3 regions of the Escherichia sp. XD33 genome follow, and region 3 is predicted to be linked to each of the others. Evidence: riboswitches for the same ligand, from Rfam matches in the RefSeq annotation. Region 3 holds a riboswitch; each other region holds the start of a gene.
The links. A riboswitch is a leader RNA that binds a small molecule or an ion and turns the genes downstream of it on or off. The one in region 3 is predicted to bind thiamine pyrophosphate.
Positions count from the first base shown of each region.

Region 1: linked by a shared signal. The riboswitch ahead of thiC (phosphomethylpyrimidine synthase ThiC) and the one ahead of thiB (thiamine ABC transporter substrate binding subunit) in region 3 are both predicted to bind thiamine pyrophosphate.
Region 2: linked by a shared signal. The riboswitch ahead of thiM (hydroxyethylthiazole kinase) and the one ahead of thiB (thiamine ABC transporter substrate binding subunit) in region 3 are both predicted to bind thiamine pyrophosphate.

Region 1 is NZ_JAENDM010000047.1:15,702-21,157, reverse strand. Features, by position in the region: gene hemE (uroporphyrinogen decarboxylase) at 1-432, opposite strand, end outside; gene nudC (NAD(+) diphosphatase) at 472-1,245, opposite strand; gene rsd (sigma D regulator) at 1,340-1,816, shown strand; TPP riboswitch at 1,868-1,968, shown strand; gene thiC (phosphomethylpyrimidine synthase ThiC) at 2,049-3,944, shown strand; gene thiE (thiamine phosphate synthase) at 3,944-4,579, shown strand; gene thiF (thiazole biosynthesis adenylyltransferase ThiF) at 4,572-5,327, shown strand; gene thiS (sulfur carrier protein ThiS) at 5,311-5,456, shown strand, end outside.
Region 2 is NZ_JAENDM010000030.1:45,522-50,977, reverse strand. Features, by position in the region: gene rcnA (nickel/cobalt efflux protein RcnA) at 1-443, opposite strand, end outside; gene rcnR (Ni(II)/Co(II)-binding transcriptional repressor RcnR) at 564-836, shown strand; TPP riboswitch at 928-1,024, shown strand; gene thiM (hydroxyethylthiazole kinase) at 1,059-1,847, shown strand; gene thiD (bifunctional hydroxymethylpyrimidine kinase/phosphomethylpyrimidine kinase) at 1,844-2,644, shown strand; gene K0778_RS16800 (glycoside hydrolase family 25 protein) at 2,709-3,527, shown strand; gene K0778_RS16795 (GntR family transcriptional regulator) at 3,579-4,325, shown strand; gene K0778_RS16790 (carbohydrate kinase family protein) at 4,299-5,264, opposite strand; gene K0778_RS16785 (ADP-ribosylglycohydrolase family protein) at 5,261-5,456, opposite strand, start outside.
Region 3 is NZ_JAENDM010000005.1:24,972-30,427, forward strand. Features, by position in the region: gene thiP (thiamine/thiamine pyrophosphate ABC transporter permease ThiP) at 1-1,219, opposite strand, end outside; gene thiB (thiamine ABC transporter substrate binding subunit) at 1,195-2,178, opposite strand; TPP riboswitch at 2,209-2,308, opposite strand; gene sgrR (DNA-binding transcriptional regulator SgrR) at 2,342-3,997, opposite strand; gene sgrT (glucose uptake inhibitor SgrT) at 4,086-4,217, shown strand; gene setA (sugar efflux transporter SetA) at 4,319-5,456, shown strand, end outside.

The DNA.
Region 1 (5,456 bases), on a different contig from region 3:
AAAACCAAGCAGCGGCACTTCGCCTTTCAGTTCGCGACGAATGGTACGCACCGCGTTCATCACGTAACCCAGCTCATCTTCCGGGTCCGGAATTGGCAGTTTATCGACGTCGGCTTTGCAGGTGACTGGCGAGGTAAAACGCGGACCTTCTCCGGCTTCAAAATAGAGCCCTAACCCCATCGCGTCCGGCACGGTGAGGATATCGGAAAAGAGGATCGCCGCATCCAGCGGGTAGCGACGCAGCGGTTGCAAAGTCACTTCGCACGCCAGCTCGGCGTTTTTGCACAGCGACATAAAATCGCCCGCCTGGGCGCGCGTGGCTTTATATTCCGGTAGATAGCGACCCGCCTGGCGCATCATCCATACTGGAGTGACATCAACGGGCTGGCGCAGCAGCGCCCGCAGATAACGATCGTTTTTAAGTTCGGTCATTTTGGCTGTTCCTTAGTGCGTCAGGCGGTCAGTGTATCATCACTCATACTCTGCCCGACACATCGCCACAGTATCTTCTATCAGACGGCGCGCTACGGTGCCGGGCGGCGGGAGTAACGGCAAATCGTCATAGCGATACCAGTTCGCCTCAAGCAATTCTTTCGGGTCGATCACGATGTCGCCGCTGTCATATTCCGCCATAAACGCGGTCATTAAAGACTGAGGAAACGGCCACGGCTGGGAAGTCACATAACGCAAGTTTTTAACTTTAATTCCGCTCTCTTCCATCACTTCCCGCGCGACCGCCTGCTCGAGGGTTTCGCCCACTTCGACGAATCCGGCAAGTACCGTATGGACACCGTTACGATGGCGGGTATGCTGGGCGAGGAGGATCGAATCATCGCGACGGATGGCAACAATAATGCAGGGGGCGATTTGCGGGTAGTAACGCTCACGGCAATGGCTGCACAGCATCGCCCATTCGGTTTTGCTCGGATACATTTCATGCCCGCAGTAACCACAGTATTTATGCGATCGGTAAAACTCCGCCAGTTGTACGCCTCGTCCGGCCAGTTGAAACAGCCCAACATCGAGATCAATGACCTGACGTACCGACCCCATATCGTGACGCCGCTGCTGTTGTACTAACCAAACAGGTTCCCCCTGCCATTCGCCGATTTGTAGTGCGCGCTGACCCACAAGATCGAAATTTGCCGCTTCGCCATATGGCAATTCTCCCTTCGGCAACCATAATTTTTGTTCATGGCTGACGACCCACCAGCCGAGATCTAATTTTTCAATTATACGATCCATAGCTCTTGCACTACCTTTGCATCACTGGCATGTTTAACATGGTTTTTACATTTCTCACTGAGCAGTTTTTGAATACAAACTTGCGGAGTCAATCATGCTTAACCAGCTCGATAACCTGACGGAGCGCGTCAGAGGAAGTAACAAACTGGTTGATCGCTGGCTACATGTACGTAAGCATCTGCTCGTGGCTTACTACAATCTGGTTGGCATTAAGCCTGGCAAAGAATCGTACATGAGGCTAAACGAAAAAGCCCTTGATGATTTTTGTCAGAGCCTGGTCGATTACTTGTCTGCCGGACATTTCAGTATTTATGAGCGCATTCTTCATAAGCTGGAAGGCAACGGGCAACTCGCGCGCGCCGCGAAGATTTGGCCGCAACTCGAAGCCAATACTCAACAGATTATGGATTACTACGATTCCAGTCTGGAAACCGCCATCGATCATGATAATTACCTTGAGTTTCAACAGGTTTTATCTGACATCGGCGAGGCGCTGGAAGCGCGCTTTGTGCTGGAAGATAAGCTGATTCTGCTGGTGCTTGACGCCGCCCGCGTCAAACATCCTGCTTGAGTTCTGCGCTGTTAACGCGTAATTTACATTCAATGCCCCATTTGCGGGGCTAATTTCTTGTCGGAGTGCCTTAACTGGCTGAGACCGTTTATTCGGGATCCGCGGAACCTGATCAGGCTAATACCTGCGAAGGGAACAAGAGTTAATCTGCTATCGCATCGCCCCTGCGGCGATCGTCTCTTGCTTCATCCGTCGTCTGACAAGCCACGTCCTTAACTTTTTGGAATGAGCTATGTCTGCAACAAAACTGACCCGCCGCGAACAACGCGCCCGGGCCCAACATTTTATCGACACCCTGGAAGGCACCGCCTTTCCCAACTCAAAACGCATTTATATCACTGGCACACACCCCGGCGTGCGCGTGCCGATGCGTGAGATCCAGCTTAGCCCGACGCTAATTGGCGGTAGCAAAGAACAGCCGCAGTACGAAGAAAACGAAGCGATTCCGGTCTACGACACCTCCGGCCCGTATGGTGATCCGCAGATTGCCATTAACGTGCAGCAAGGGCTGGCAAAACTACGCCAGCCGTGGATCGATGCGCGCGGCGATACCGAAGAACTTACCGTGCGCAGTTCCGATTACACTAAAGCGCGGCTGGCAGATGATGGCCTCGACGAACTGCGTTTTAGCGGCGTACTAACACCAAAACGCGCCAAAGCAGGACGCCGTGTCACCCAACTGCACTACGCCCGCCAGGGCATCATCACGCCGGAAATGGAATTCATCGCCATCCGCGAGAATATGGGCCGCGAGCGCATCCGTAGCGAGGTTTTACGCCACCAGCATCCGGGAATGAGCTTTGGCGCACATCTGCCGGAAAATATCACTGCGGAATTTGTCCGTGATGAAGTTGCTGCCGGACGTGCGATTATCCCGGCCAACATTAATCATCCGGAATCGGAGCCGATGATTATTGGTCGCAATTTCCTGGTAAAAGTTAACGCCAATATCGGCAACTCGGCGGTCACCTCTTCCATCGAAGAAGAAGTGGAAAAGCTGGTATGGTCCACGCGCTGGGGAGCGGATACGGTGATGGATCTCTCCACCGGTCGCTATATTCACGAAACCCGCGAGTGGATTTTGCGTAACAGCCCGGTGCCGATCGGTACAGTGCCGATCTACCAGGCGCTGGAGAAGGTTAACGGGATCGCCGAAGATCTTACCTGGGAAGCGTTCCGCGACACGCTGCTGGAACAGGCCGAGCAAGGTGTGGATTACTTCACTATCCATGCGGGCGTACTGCTGCGCTATGTGCCGATGACCGCGAAACGCCTGACCGGTATCGTCTCTCGCGGCGGTTCGATTATGGCGAAATGGTGCCTCTCCCATCATCAGGAAAATTTCCTCTATCAACACTTCCGCGAAATTTGTGAAATCTGTGCCGCTTATGACGTTTCGCTGTCGCTGGGCGACGGTCTGCGCCCCGGTTCTATTCAGGACGCCAACGATGAAGCGCAGTTTGCCGAGCTGCATACGCTGGGCGAACTGACCAAAATTGCCTGGGAATATGACGTGCAGGTGATGATTGAAGGCCCAGGCCACGTGCCGATGCAGATGATCCGCCGCAATATGACCGAGGAGTTAGAGCACTGCCACGAAGCGCCGTTTTACACTCTGGGGCCGCTAACTACCGATATTGCGCCGGGCTATGACCACTTCACGTCGGGGATTGGTGCGGCGATGATTGGCTGGTTTGGCTGCGCGATGCTCTGTTACGTAACGCCAAAAGAGCATCTGGGTCTGCCCAATAAAGAAGATGTTAAGCAGGGGCTTATCACCTATAAGATTGCCGCCCACGCCGCTGACCTGGCGAAAGGGCATCCGGGCGCGCAAATTCGCGATAACGCCATGTCGAAAGCCCGCTTCGAATTTCGCTGGGAAGACCAGTTTAATCTGGCCCTCGACCCGTTTACCGCCCGCGCTTATCACGATGAAACCCTGCCGCAAGAGTCAGGTAAAGTCGCCCATTTTTGCTCCATGTGTGGGCCGAAATTCTGCTCGATGAAAATCAGCCAGGAAGTGCGTGATTACGCCGCCACGCAAACTATTGAAATGGGAATGGCGGATATGTCGGAGAACTTCCGTGCCAGAGGCGGAGAAATCTACCTGCGTAAGGAGGAAGCGTGATGTATCAGCCTGATTTTCCTCCTGTACCTTTTCGTTCAGGACTGTACCCGGTGGTGGACAGCGTACAGTGGATCGAACGTCTGTTGGATGCAGGCGTACGTACTCTCCAGCTACGCATCAAAGATCGGCGCGATGAAGAGGTGGAAGCCGATGTCGTGGCGGCAATTGCGCTGGGCCGCCGCTATAACGCGCGATTGTTTATCAACGATTACTGGCGGCTGGCGATCAAGCATCAGGCGTATGGCGTCCATTTGGGGCAGGAAGATTTGCAAGCCACCGATCTCAATGCCATCCGCGCGGCAGGCCTGCGGCTGGGCGTTTCGACACATGACGATATGGAAATCGACGTCGCGCTGGCAGCACGCCCCTCTTATATCGCGCTGGGACATGTGTTCCCGACGCAAACCAAACAGATGCCTTCTGCACCGCAGGGGCTGGAACAGCTGGCACGGCATGTTGAGCGACTGGCGGATTATCCCACCGTGGCGATTGGCGGTATCAGTCTGGCACGCGCGCCTGCGGTGATAGCAACGGGTGTCGGCAGTATCGCCGTCGTCAGCGCCATTACTCAAGCCGCAGACTGGCGTTTGGCAACGGCACAGTTGCTGGAAATTGCAGGAGTTGGCGATGAATGACCGTGACTTTATGCGTTATAGCCGCCAAATCCTGCTCGACGATATCGCTCTGGACGGGCAGCAAAAACTGCTCGACAGCCAGGTGCTGATTATCGGTCTGGGCGGGCTGGGTACACCTGCTGCGCTGTACCTGGCGGGCGCTGGCGTCGGGACGCTGGTACTGGCAGATGACGACGATGTGCATTTAAGCAATCTGCAACGACAAATCCTCTTTACCACTGAAGATATCGATCGCCCGAAATCGCAGGTCAGCCAACAGCGACTGGCACAGTTGAATCCCGACATTCAACTGACAGCATTACAACAACGGTTAACGGGTGAGGCGTTAAAAGATGCGGTTGCACGGGCCGATGTGGTGCTCGACTGTACCGACAATATGGCGACTCGCCAGGAGATTAATGCCGCCTGCGTGGCACTCAACACGCCGCTTATCACCGCCAGCGCGGTCGGATTTGGCGGTCAGTTGATGGTACTGACGCCGCCCTGGGAGCAGGGGTGTTACCGCTGCCTGTGGCCAGATAACCAGGAGCCAGAACGCAACTGCCGCACGGCGGGCGTGGTTGGCCCGGTGGTCGGGGTTATGGGCACTTTGCAGGCACTGGAAGCCATTAAGTTATTAAGCGGTATAGAGACACCTGCGGGAGAACTCCGACTGTTCGACGGTAAATCGAGCCAGTGGCGCAGCCTGGCGTTGCGCCGCGCCAGTGGTTGCCCGGTATGCGGAGGAAGCAATGCAGATCCTGTTTAACGATCAAGCGATGCAGTGCGCCGCCGGGCAAACTGTTCACGAACTACTGGAGCAACTCGACCAACGACAAGCGGGCGCGGCTCTGGCGATTAATCAGCAAATCGTCCCGCGTGAGCAGTGGGCGCAACA
Region 2 (5,456 bases), on a different contig from region 3:
TCGCCATGTTCGTGATGGTGATGATGTCCATGGTCGTGGTGATGTTCGTGATCGTGATGATGATGCTCATAATCATGCCCGTGCATATTCTCCAGCCAGTTGCGTTCGCCGCGCCAGGTACGCCAGAACATCCAGAACGCGGTGCTAATAATGATCACTGCGGAAATCAGCTGGAGCCACGGTTCTGCTGATTGAGCAGTAAAGCGCTTGCTGATCACCATCCCGCCAAAGGCAATTAACCAGACCACTGCGGTATGCGAAATAGTTGCTGCCAGTCCGAGCATCACCGCTTGTTTAATGGTGCCTTTGATGGCGATGATAAACGCCGCCATCATCGTTTTTGAGTGCCCTGGTTCCAGGCCATGAAGCGCACCAAGTAAGATGGCGCTGGGGATGAAGAACCAGGCGTTTCCTTGCTGAAGAAGAGTTGTAAATTCGGTCATGATAATAATTCTTAGTATTAATTCGGCAATCTGATTCTACTCCCCCCCAGTACCTGATACTACCCCCCAGTAGATTAATAGTGCTATGATTTTTCATATTCTTGTTAACCAGGTGTTGCCATGTCTCATACAATCCGTGATAAACAGAAACTGAAAGCGCGTGCCAGTAAGATTCAGGGCCAGGTCGTGGCGCTCAAGAAAATGCTCGACGAGCCGCACGAATGCGCTGCAGTTTTACAACAGATTGCTGCTATCCGTGGCGCGGTAAACGGTCTGATGCGGGAAGTGATTAAAGGTCATCTGACGGAACACATCGTTCACCAGGGGGATGAGCTAAAACGTGAAGAAGATCTGGATGTCGTTCTGAAGGTGCTGGATTCATATATCAAATAATTTATTAACGCGATTGTAAAACTGCCGTTTTTCCTCGTTTACAACGCGTGCGCTGGACATTACCATCCTCCTCTGCGATTTATCATCGCAACCAAACGACTCGGGGTGCCCTTCTGCGTGAAGGCTGAGAAATACCCGTATCACCTGATCTGGATAATGCCAGCGTAGGGAAGTCACGGACCACCAGGTCATTGCTTCTTCACGTTATGGCAGGAGCAAACTATGCAAGTCGACCTGCTGGGTTCAGCGCAATCTGCGCACGCGTTACACCTTTTTCACCAACATTCCCCTCTTGTGCACTGCATGACCAATGATGTGGTGCAAACCTTTACCGCCAATACCTTGCTGGCGCTCGGTGCATCGCCAGCGATGGTTATCGAAACCGAAGAGGCCAGTCAGTTTGCGGCTATCGCCAGTGCCTTGTTGATTAACGTTGGCACACTGACGCAGCCACGCGCTCAGGCGATGCGTGCTGCCGTTGAGCAAGCAAAAAGCTCTCAAACACCCTGGACGCTTGATCCAGTAGCGGTGGGTGCGCTCGATTATCGCCGCCATTTTTGTCATGAACTTTTATCTTTTAAACCGGCAGCGATACGTGGTAATGCTTCGGAAATCATGGCATTAGCTGGCATTGCTAATGGCGGACGGGGAGTGGATACCACTGACGCCGCAGCTAACGCGATACCCGCTGCACAAACACTGGCACGGGAAACTGGCGCAATCGTCGTGGTCACTGGCGAGATGGATTATGTTACCGATGGACATCGTATCATTGGTATTCACGGTGGTGATCCGTTAATGACCAAAGTGGTAGGAACTGGCTGTGCATTATCGGCGGTTGTCGCTGCCTGCTGTGCGTTACCAGGCGATACGCTGGAAAATGTCGCATCTGCCTGTCACTGGATGAAACAAGCCGGAGAACGCGCAGTCGCCAGAAGCGAGGGGCCAGGCAGTTTTGTTCCACATTTCCTTGATGCGCTCTGGCAATTGACGCAGGAGGTGCAGGCATGAAACGAATTAACGCTCTGACGATTGCCGGTACTGATCCGAGTGGTGGTGCGGGGATTCAGGCCGATCTTAAAACCTTCTCGGCACTTGGCGCTTATGGTTGCTCAGTTATTACTGCACTGGTGGCGCAAAATACCCGTGGCGTACAGTCGGTGTATCGCATTGAGCCTGATTTTGTCGCCGCCCAGCTCGATTCGGTGTTCAGCGATGTGCGAATCGATACCACTAAAATCGGTATGCTGGCGGAAACCGATATTGTTGAAGCGGTGGCAGAACGGTTGCAACGTTATCAGATCCAAAACGTGGTACTCGACACCGTTATGCTGGCAAAAAGCGGCGACCCGCTGCTTTCACCTTCGGCGGTTGCTACGCTGCGCAGTCGATTATTGCCACAGGTTTCATTAATAACGCCAAACTTGCCCGAAGCTGCCGCCTTGCTCGACGCGCCACACGCGCGCACCGAACAGGAAATGCTGGAACAAGGGCGATCGCTGTTGGCGATGGGCTGTGGCGCAGTGCTAATGAAAGGTGGTCATCTGGATGATGAGCAAAGCCCGGACTGGCTGTTTACCCGCGAGGGTGAACAACGGTTTACCGCACCGCGCATTATGACCAAAAACACCCACGGCACTGGTTGTACACTCTCTGCGGCGTTGGCTGCACTACGCCCGCGCCATACAAACTGGGCTGACACCGTACAGGAGGCAAAAAGCTGGCTTTCATCGGCGTTAGCCCAGGCCGACACGCTGGAAGTTGGTCACGGTATTGGTCCGGTTCACCACTTCCACGCCTGGTGGTGAGCACCGTACTATAGCTGCTTTGGTTATTGTCAGCCTTTGGCACTGACATTCAGGGATGAAACCAATGCAGCTAAGAATTACCAGTCGAAAAAAACTCACCTCTCTATTATGCGCTCTTGGGCTAATTTCCATCATTGCAATTTATCCGCGTCAGACGGTGAATTTTTTCTATTCGACAGCAGTTCAGATTAAAGACTACATCCACTTCTACGGTTATCGCCCGGTTAAATCTTTCGCAATTCGCATTCCTGCCAGTTATACCATTCACGGAATAGATGTTTCGCGCTGGCAGGAGCGGATCGACTGGCAGCGGGTGGCAAAAATGCGCGACAACGGTATCCGCTTACAGTTTGCTTTTATTAAGGCGACGGAAGGCGAAAAGCTGGTGGACCCCTATTTTTCGCGTAACTGGCAACTAAGCCGCGAAAATGGCATGCTGCGTGGGGCGTATCATTATTTCTCCCCGTCGGTATCCGCTTCAGTTCAGGCGCGATTATTTCTGCAAACGGTGGATTTCTCACAAGGCGATTTCCCTGCCGTGCTGGACGTAGAAGAACGGGGAAAATTATCGGCAAAAGAATTACGCAAGCGGGTAAGTCAGTGGCTAAAAATGGTAGAAAAACGCACGGGAAAAAAGCCGATTATTTACTCAGGAGCCGTTTTTTATCACACGAATCTGGCGGGCTATTTTAATGAATATCCGTGGTGGGTGGCTCACTATTATCAACGTTGTCCGGACAATGACGGAATGGCCTGGCGCTTCTGGCAGCATTCCGACCGTGGACAGGTAGATGGCATCAATGGTCCGGTGGATTTTAATGTGTTTAATGGCACGGTGGAGGAGTTGCAGGGATTCGTTGATGGGATTAAAGAAACGCCTTAAATAAGAAGCAGTGATATACTCCCACCAGACTCCCTGGCAGGAAAAAGACAAATGGAACAAGCGCATACCCAGCTGATTGCCCAACTGAACGAGCGTATTTTAGCTGCGGATAACACGCCGCTTTATATTAAGTTTGCCGAAACGGTAAAAAATGCCGTGCGCAGCGGGGTGCTGGAGCATGGCAATATTTTGCCCGGTGAGCGTGATTTAAGTCAGTTAACCGGCGTTTCGCGCATTACGGTGCGCAAGGCGATGCAGGCGCTGGAAGAAGAGGGTGTGGTGACGCGTTCGCGCGGTTACGGCACGCAGATCAACAACATCTTCGAATACTCGTTGAAAGAAGCGCGAGGTTTTTCTCAGCAGGTGGTATTGCGCGGGAAAAAGCCCGATACGCTATGGGTTAACAAGCGTGTCGTGAAATGTCCCGAAGAAGTCGCGCAGCAGCTGGCGGTCGAAGCAGGAAGTGATGTCTTTTTGCTTAAGCGTATTCGCTATGTCGATGAAGAAGCGGTATCGATTGAGGAATCGTGGGTTCCGGCGCATTTAATTCATGATGTTGATGCCATCGGGATTTCACTTTATGACTATTTCCGCAGCCAGCACATTTACCCACAACGTACACGTTCCCGCGTTAGCGCCCGGATGCCGGATGCCGAGTTTCAGTCACATATTCAGTTAGATAGCAAAATACCGGTGCTGGTGATCAAGCAAGTGGCGCTTGACCAACAGCAACGGCCTATTGAGTACAGCATTAGCCACTGTCGCAGCGATCTATACGTTTTTGTGTGCGAGGAGTAGTTCCTCGCGCGTTGGCGCACAATCACCGCCCCGATGCCCGACAACCCACGACGCCACTGCATTGCCCAGTAATACGGCATCCGCCAGTGGCAGACCAGAGGCCAGCCCGGCAAGTACGCCACCTGCATGACTGTCGCCCGCCCCAATGGTGTCTACAACTTGCGTTGGAAATGCCGGAATGCAGCCAGAAGCGTCGTTGCTGAAATACCATGCACCCTCTTTATCGAGACGAACGATCAACGGCGCGGCAAATTTCTCCTGCCATTGCTTGCCAAGTGTTGTTATCTCTGCGGATAAAGCAAAACGTTCGGCGGCAATCTCAGCCTCTTGACGATTGAGTGATACTAAAGGTCGACAGGCCATGATCCGCGCCAGTAATGCGTCCGGGATATCGCCGATACGTGGGCCAAAATCGATAAACGGCGTCACGTCTTGCAGCTTTTCCAGCCATTCCACTAACAATTCGCCGCAGGGCGAGGCCAGTTGATAACCGGAAAAATAGAGCAGGCTGCCAGGCGCAACGGTTAATCGCGCCAGCCACTGGCGATTCCACTGATTTTCCACACCGCTGAATGACATAAAAGTGCGTTCGCCATCCGGCTCAACCAGCGCCAGACACCAGCCGTTATCGCCTTCGGCGTTATCGATCAGGCTGATTAACCCCTCTTTCGCCATCCGGTTGCGAATAATCTCCGCCCACACGCCCTGACCGAGCGGCAAGGCATTACCCGCTTCGATGCCGAGGCGCTTTAACGCCACGGCAATATTCAGTGCGCAGCCGCCAACGTTAACGCTCTGCTGCTTCAGTTCGATATCGCACCCACGCCAGGGGAGGGCATAAGCGTCGGCGATCACATCAATGACCGCCGCGCCGACGACCATCACCGGCTGACGCGAGGTTAATTCAGGCAGCAGCGTGTGTAATCGAGCGCCGCTCATACCGCCTCCCGTTGTTGACGATATTTCGCCAGCGCTGTGGCATAGCGGTTGAAATCAAGCTGATTTACCGCATCCAGTTCCGCCTTTAATGCAGGATCGATAGCGTTAACGCCATGCAACGCGCCGCAAATCGCCGTCGCCATAGCGCCGATGGTGTCTGTGTCGCCGCCAAGGTTAGCGCACAGGACGGCG
Region 3 (5,456 bases):
TGCCGTCAGCAGATTGCGGCAGGCCAATGGTGTTGTTGAGCAGTAAAAAGAAGCCGGTAGCCAGCACAATCCCCGGCATGGCGAGGATCAACATGCCGCTCATCTCCAGCGCCTGACCCGCCAGCATTTTCTGCCGCGCCCGAAGTTCGCGACTGCTCCATAGCAGCATCATGGTCAGCACTACGCACAATACACCTGCCGCCAGCGCAATACGCAACGAGGTCCACAGCGCCTGCCACAGCACCGGTTGTGCCAGCACTTCCGGCAACTGGCGATTTAGCCCATCGACGATCACCGCCAGCAACGGTGGCAGCAACAGCAGCAGCGCCAGCACAATTAACACCGTGTCGCAAATGCGGCTATGCAGACGATCGTCCGGGTCGCGCCAGCCTTGCAGCAGCGTGGTGCCTGGCGCAATGGCCTTACTCAATCGCTGACTCAGCAGCACCAACCCGAGGCAACACACCATCTGGATCAGCGCCAGCATCGCCGCGCGGGCAGGATCGTAGTCGTAACTCAGCGCCTGATAGATTGCCAGCTCGATAGTGGTTGCCTGCGGACCGCCGCCCAGCGATAGCACGGTGGCGAAGCTGGCGAAACAGAGCATAAAGATAAGTGCAGCAACCGGCGGGATTTGTCGCCGTAACCACGGCCATTCGACGAAGCGGAAAAAATGCCAGCCGCGCATCCCAAGCTGGGCGGCAAGCTGACGTTGTTCGCCGGGAATGTTTTCCAGTGCCTGGAGTAATAAGCGGCTCGCCATCGGTAGATTAAAAAATACGTGGGCCAGCAAAATACCTTGCAGGCCGTAGGGCGAAAAGGTCCACTCCAGACCGAGCGATTGGCAGAGTGTTGCCAGCCAGCCCTGGCGACCATAGACGCTAAGAATGCCGAAAACAGCAACCAGCACCGGGAGGATTAAGGTCATTGCGCACAGACGCAACAGCGCCAGCCGACCCGGAAAGCGCCTGCGATAGAGCGCGCGGGCGAGGAATATCGCGGGTACGACAGAGAGCAGCGCCGAGAGAAACGCCTGCCAGAAGGAGAAGCGCACCACATGCCACAGGTAGCTGTCCTGCCAGATTGCCGCCCAGCTACCCTGCGGTGCGTTCCACCACAGGGCGAGAAACGCCGCCAGCGCAACCGCTACCACCAGCGTGGCGGCGCTTACACCTGGAATTAACCAGCCGGGAATTAACGGCTGACGGCGCGTTGCCATTCGCTAATCCATGCCTGACGTTGTGCCGCCACTTCAGCTGGTGTGAACTCCAGCGTGGTGGCCGGTTTGGTCAATTGTTCAAACCCGGCAGGCAGTGTGACATTTGCCACCGGATACATCCAGTTACCGGTTGGGATCGCATTCTGAAAAGCCGGAGAAACCATAAACTGGAGGAATTTTTGCGCCAGCTCCGGCTGCTTGCTGGCAGCGGTGCGGGCGGCGACTTCCACCTGCAGATAGTGACCTTCGCTGAAGTTCGCAGCGGCGTAGTTATCTTTCTTCTCTTCGAGAATGTGATAAGCCGGAGAGGTGGTGTAACTCAGTACCAGATCGCTTTCGCCTTTTAAAAACAGGCCGTAGGCTTCGCTCCAGCCTTTGGTGACGGTGACGGTTTTCTTCGCCAGTTTCTGCCAGGCTTGCGGGGCGTTATCGCCATAGACTTTTTGCATCCATAGCAACAGACCCAGCCCCGGCGTACTGGTGCGCGGATCCTGATAAATCACCCGCCAGTTTTGATCGCTCTCAACCAGCTCCTTCAGGCTTTGTGGCGGGTTTTTTAGTTTGTTCTTGTCATAGACGAAGGCGAAGTAGCCGTAATCAAACGGTACGAAAGTGTCATTATTCCAGCCGCCGGGAACGTTAACGGCATCCGCTGCCACACCGCTTTTGGCAAATAGTCCGGTTTTACTGGCGGCGTCTAACAGATTGTTATCCAGCCCCAGCAGCACATCGGCTTTACTATTTTTGCCTTCCATCCGTAGACGGTTGAGAAGCGAAACGCCATCTTCCAGCGCCACCAGTTTCAGTTCGCAGTTACAGTCGGCTTCAAAAGCTTTTTTGATCTTTGGACCAGGCCCCCAGTCGGCGGCGAAGGAATCGTAGGTATAAACAGTCAGAACGGGTTTAGCGAAAACGGGCGCTGTGCACAGCAACAGCAGGGGAAGACATTTTTTTAACACTTTGCACCTCAAAAAAGAGTGGCAAAGGACTTGAGAAGGAGCCTCAAATCCCTTCGCCGGCGTTATCCGGATCAGGTTCGACGGGTATTTTCTCAGCGCACGCGTTTGCGTGGCACCCCGTTGAGAACGGCGTTAGTGTAGTGATTTTGTTATCTACCAGCAATCATGGATCCGGCGGCGCAAACCACGCTGATTTAAAATCGAACCAGCCGAGGGTATTCATACGCAGGCCGCGCATACTGCGTTGTCCCTGAATGATCAGCCAGTGGTGGATAAGCGGCACCATTGCTTTACTGGCGACCAGTTGCTGGCACCAGTTCGCCAGGTTCATTTCGCCATTGCGCCAGCGGGCGGCGTCGGCTTGCCAGTCGATCGGAATACAGTGTTGGAGCAGCGGCACCTCGCACAAGTGCGCGAACAGCGAAAAATCCAGCGGCAGCGTAAAGTTGGCGCTATTAAGCCAGATATCGCTCTCGATCTCTCCTTCATGCCACTGATCGTAGTCGATCTCTTTGATTTCCAGCGTGACCTGGTGGCTTGCCAGAATCTGCTGCATGATCCCGGCAATCACCCGATGCTCACTGTGATCCTGATAAAAGGTCAGGGTGAGGCTTTCCAGACCAGCCGGTTTTTCGCTCTTTATGGTGCGGGCATGGTGCCAACGGGGGAGCAGTCCATAAGCCGGGAACCACAGTTGCTGGTACTGTTCCTCAGCGAAATAGACCAGATTAGTTGGAGAAAGCACATAGCTTACCCAGTCCCTGACTTGCTGATTCGCCCCGCGATGGGTGCGGCTGTCGAATAGTAAATAGTAGCAACCTTCCTCCAGGCGGCTTTCAATCTCTTTTTCCTCGCCCTGTGGACCTTTTAGCATCAGACCTCCAGCTGGCTCGTCGGCAATTTCCGGCAGAACCCAGACGTTAACTTCATCGATTAATGCCCGGTAACCGAAGAAGTCATCGAATGCCTGAATTTTCAGTTGATTGGTGGTGTTGCGGATCACCGCATACGGACCGGTGCCGATGGGATGGCTGGCAAAGTTACTGAGGGTTTCCCATTCGCGCGGCAGGATCATCGCCGGAACTTGCCCCAGCAGTAACGGTAACCAGCGGTCCGGTTGCGTGAGATGGATATCCAGCGTCCAGGGCGTCGGCGACACAATGTCCGCAATATGCGAATAGAGCGGCAGCGTATTGATTCGTTTTAAAGAGGCGATCACGTCGTCCATTTCCAGTTCACGACCATGATGAAAATGGACTCCTGGACGCAAAAAGAAACGCCAGTGAAGCGGTGATATTTGCTGCCAGTGGTGGGCGATGTCTGCTTCCAGTTCCCCATTTTCCTCATTTATGCGCGTTAGCGAACTGAAGATTTGCCGGGCAATATGGGTTTCGGAACGGCGCAATGCGCTGCCAGGTAGCAGATTACGCAACGGACGATAGTAGAGCACGCGCAGGATGTGCCGCCCCTGGCGGAAGCTGCGGCCCAGATGAGAAACCAGCATTTGCCGCACAGTCGCTTTGTCGCCAACTAACTGCACTAGTTGGTCGATACGATCCTGCTCCAGCAGGTCTTCCGCCCGCTGTTGCTGAAGCGCCAGCCCGGTATAGAGGAATGTCAGACGCGAGCGTTTACCACGCCCGACTTCCGCTTCCCACGTCAGCCAGCCGCGATCCTGCATGGTGTTGAGCAGGGTGCGCATATGACGACGCGAGCAGCTCAATAACGCTGCCAGTTCGTTGAGCGTTGTGTCCTGCGATTTACCCTCGCAGCATTGCCACAGGCGGATGAACTGTTGTTGCAGACGAGCAGATGGCATAAAAGGGGAACTCCTGCGCAAAAGACAGCAATTTTATTTTCCCTATATTAAGTCAATAATTCCTAACGATGAAGCAAGGAGGTGCCCCATGCGTCAGTTTTATCAGCACTATTTTACCGCGACAGCGAAGTTGTGCTGGTTGCGTTGGTTAAGCGTCCCACAACGATTAACCATGCTTGAAGGACTGATGCAGTGGGATGACCGCAATTCTGAAAGTTGACTTGCCTGCATCATGTGTGACTGAGTATTGGTGTAAAATCACCCGCCAGCAGATTATACCTGCTGGTTTTTTTTATTCTCGCCGCGCTAAAAAGGGAACGTATGATCTGGATAATGACGATGGCTCGCAGTATGAACGGTGTTTACGCGGCATTTATGCTGGTCGCTTTTATGATGGGGGTGGCCGGGGCGCTACAGGCTCCTACATTGAGCTTATTTCTGAGTCGTGAGGTTGGCGCGCAACCTTTCTGGATCGGACTCTTTTATACGGTGAATGCTATTGCTGGGATCGGCGTAAGCCTCTGGTTGGCAAAACGTTCTGACAGTCAGGGCGATCGGCGAAAACTGATTATATTTTGCTGTTTGATGGCTATCGGCAATGCGCTATTGTTTGCATTTAATCGTCATTATCTGACGCTTATCACCTGTGGTGTGCTTCTGGCATCTCTGGCCAATACGGCAATGCCACAGTTATTTGCTCTGGCGCGGGAATATGCGGATAACTCGGCGCGAGAAGTGGTGATGTTTAGCTCGGTGATGCGTGCGCAGCTTTCTCTGGCATGGGTTATCGGTCCACCGTTGGCCTTTATGCTGGCGTTGAATTACGGCTTTACGGTGATGTTTTCGATTGCCGCCGGGATATTCACACTCAGTCTGGTATTGATTGCATTTATGCTTCCGTCTGTGGCGCGGGTAGAACTGCCGTCGGAAAATGCTTTATCAATGCAAGGTGGCTGGCAGGATAGTAACGTACGGATGTTATTTGTCGCCTCGACGTTAATGTGGACCTGCAACACCATGTACATTATTGATATGCCGTTGTGGATCAGTAGCGAGTTAGGATTGCCAGACAAACTGGCGGGTTTCCTGATGGGGACGGCAGCTGGTCTGGAAATACCAGCAATGATTCTGGCTGGCTACTATGTCAAACGTTATGGTAAGCGGCGAATGATGGTCATAGCAGTGGCGGCAGGAGTACTGTTTTACACCGGATTGATTTTATTTCATAGCCGTCTGGCGTTGATGACGCTGCAACTTTTTAACGCTGTATTTATCGGCATTGTTGCGGGTATTGGGATGCTATGGTTTCAGGATTTAATGCCTGGAAGAGCGGGGGCAGCTACCACCTTATTTACTAACAGTATTTCTACCGGGGTAATTCTGGCTGGCGTTATTCAGGGAGCAATTGCACAAAGTTGGGGGCACTTTGCTGTCTACTGGGTAATTGCGGTTATTTCTG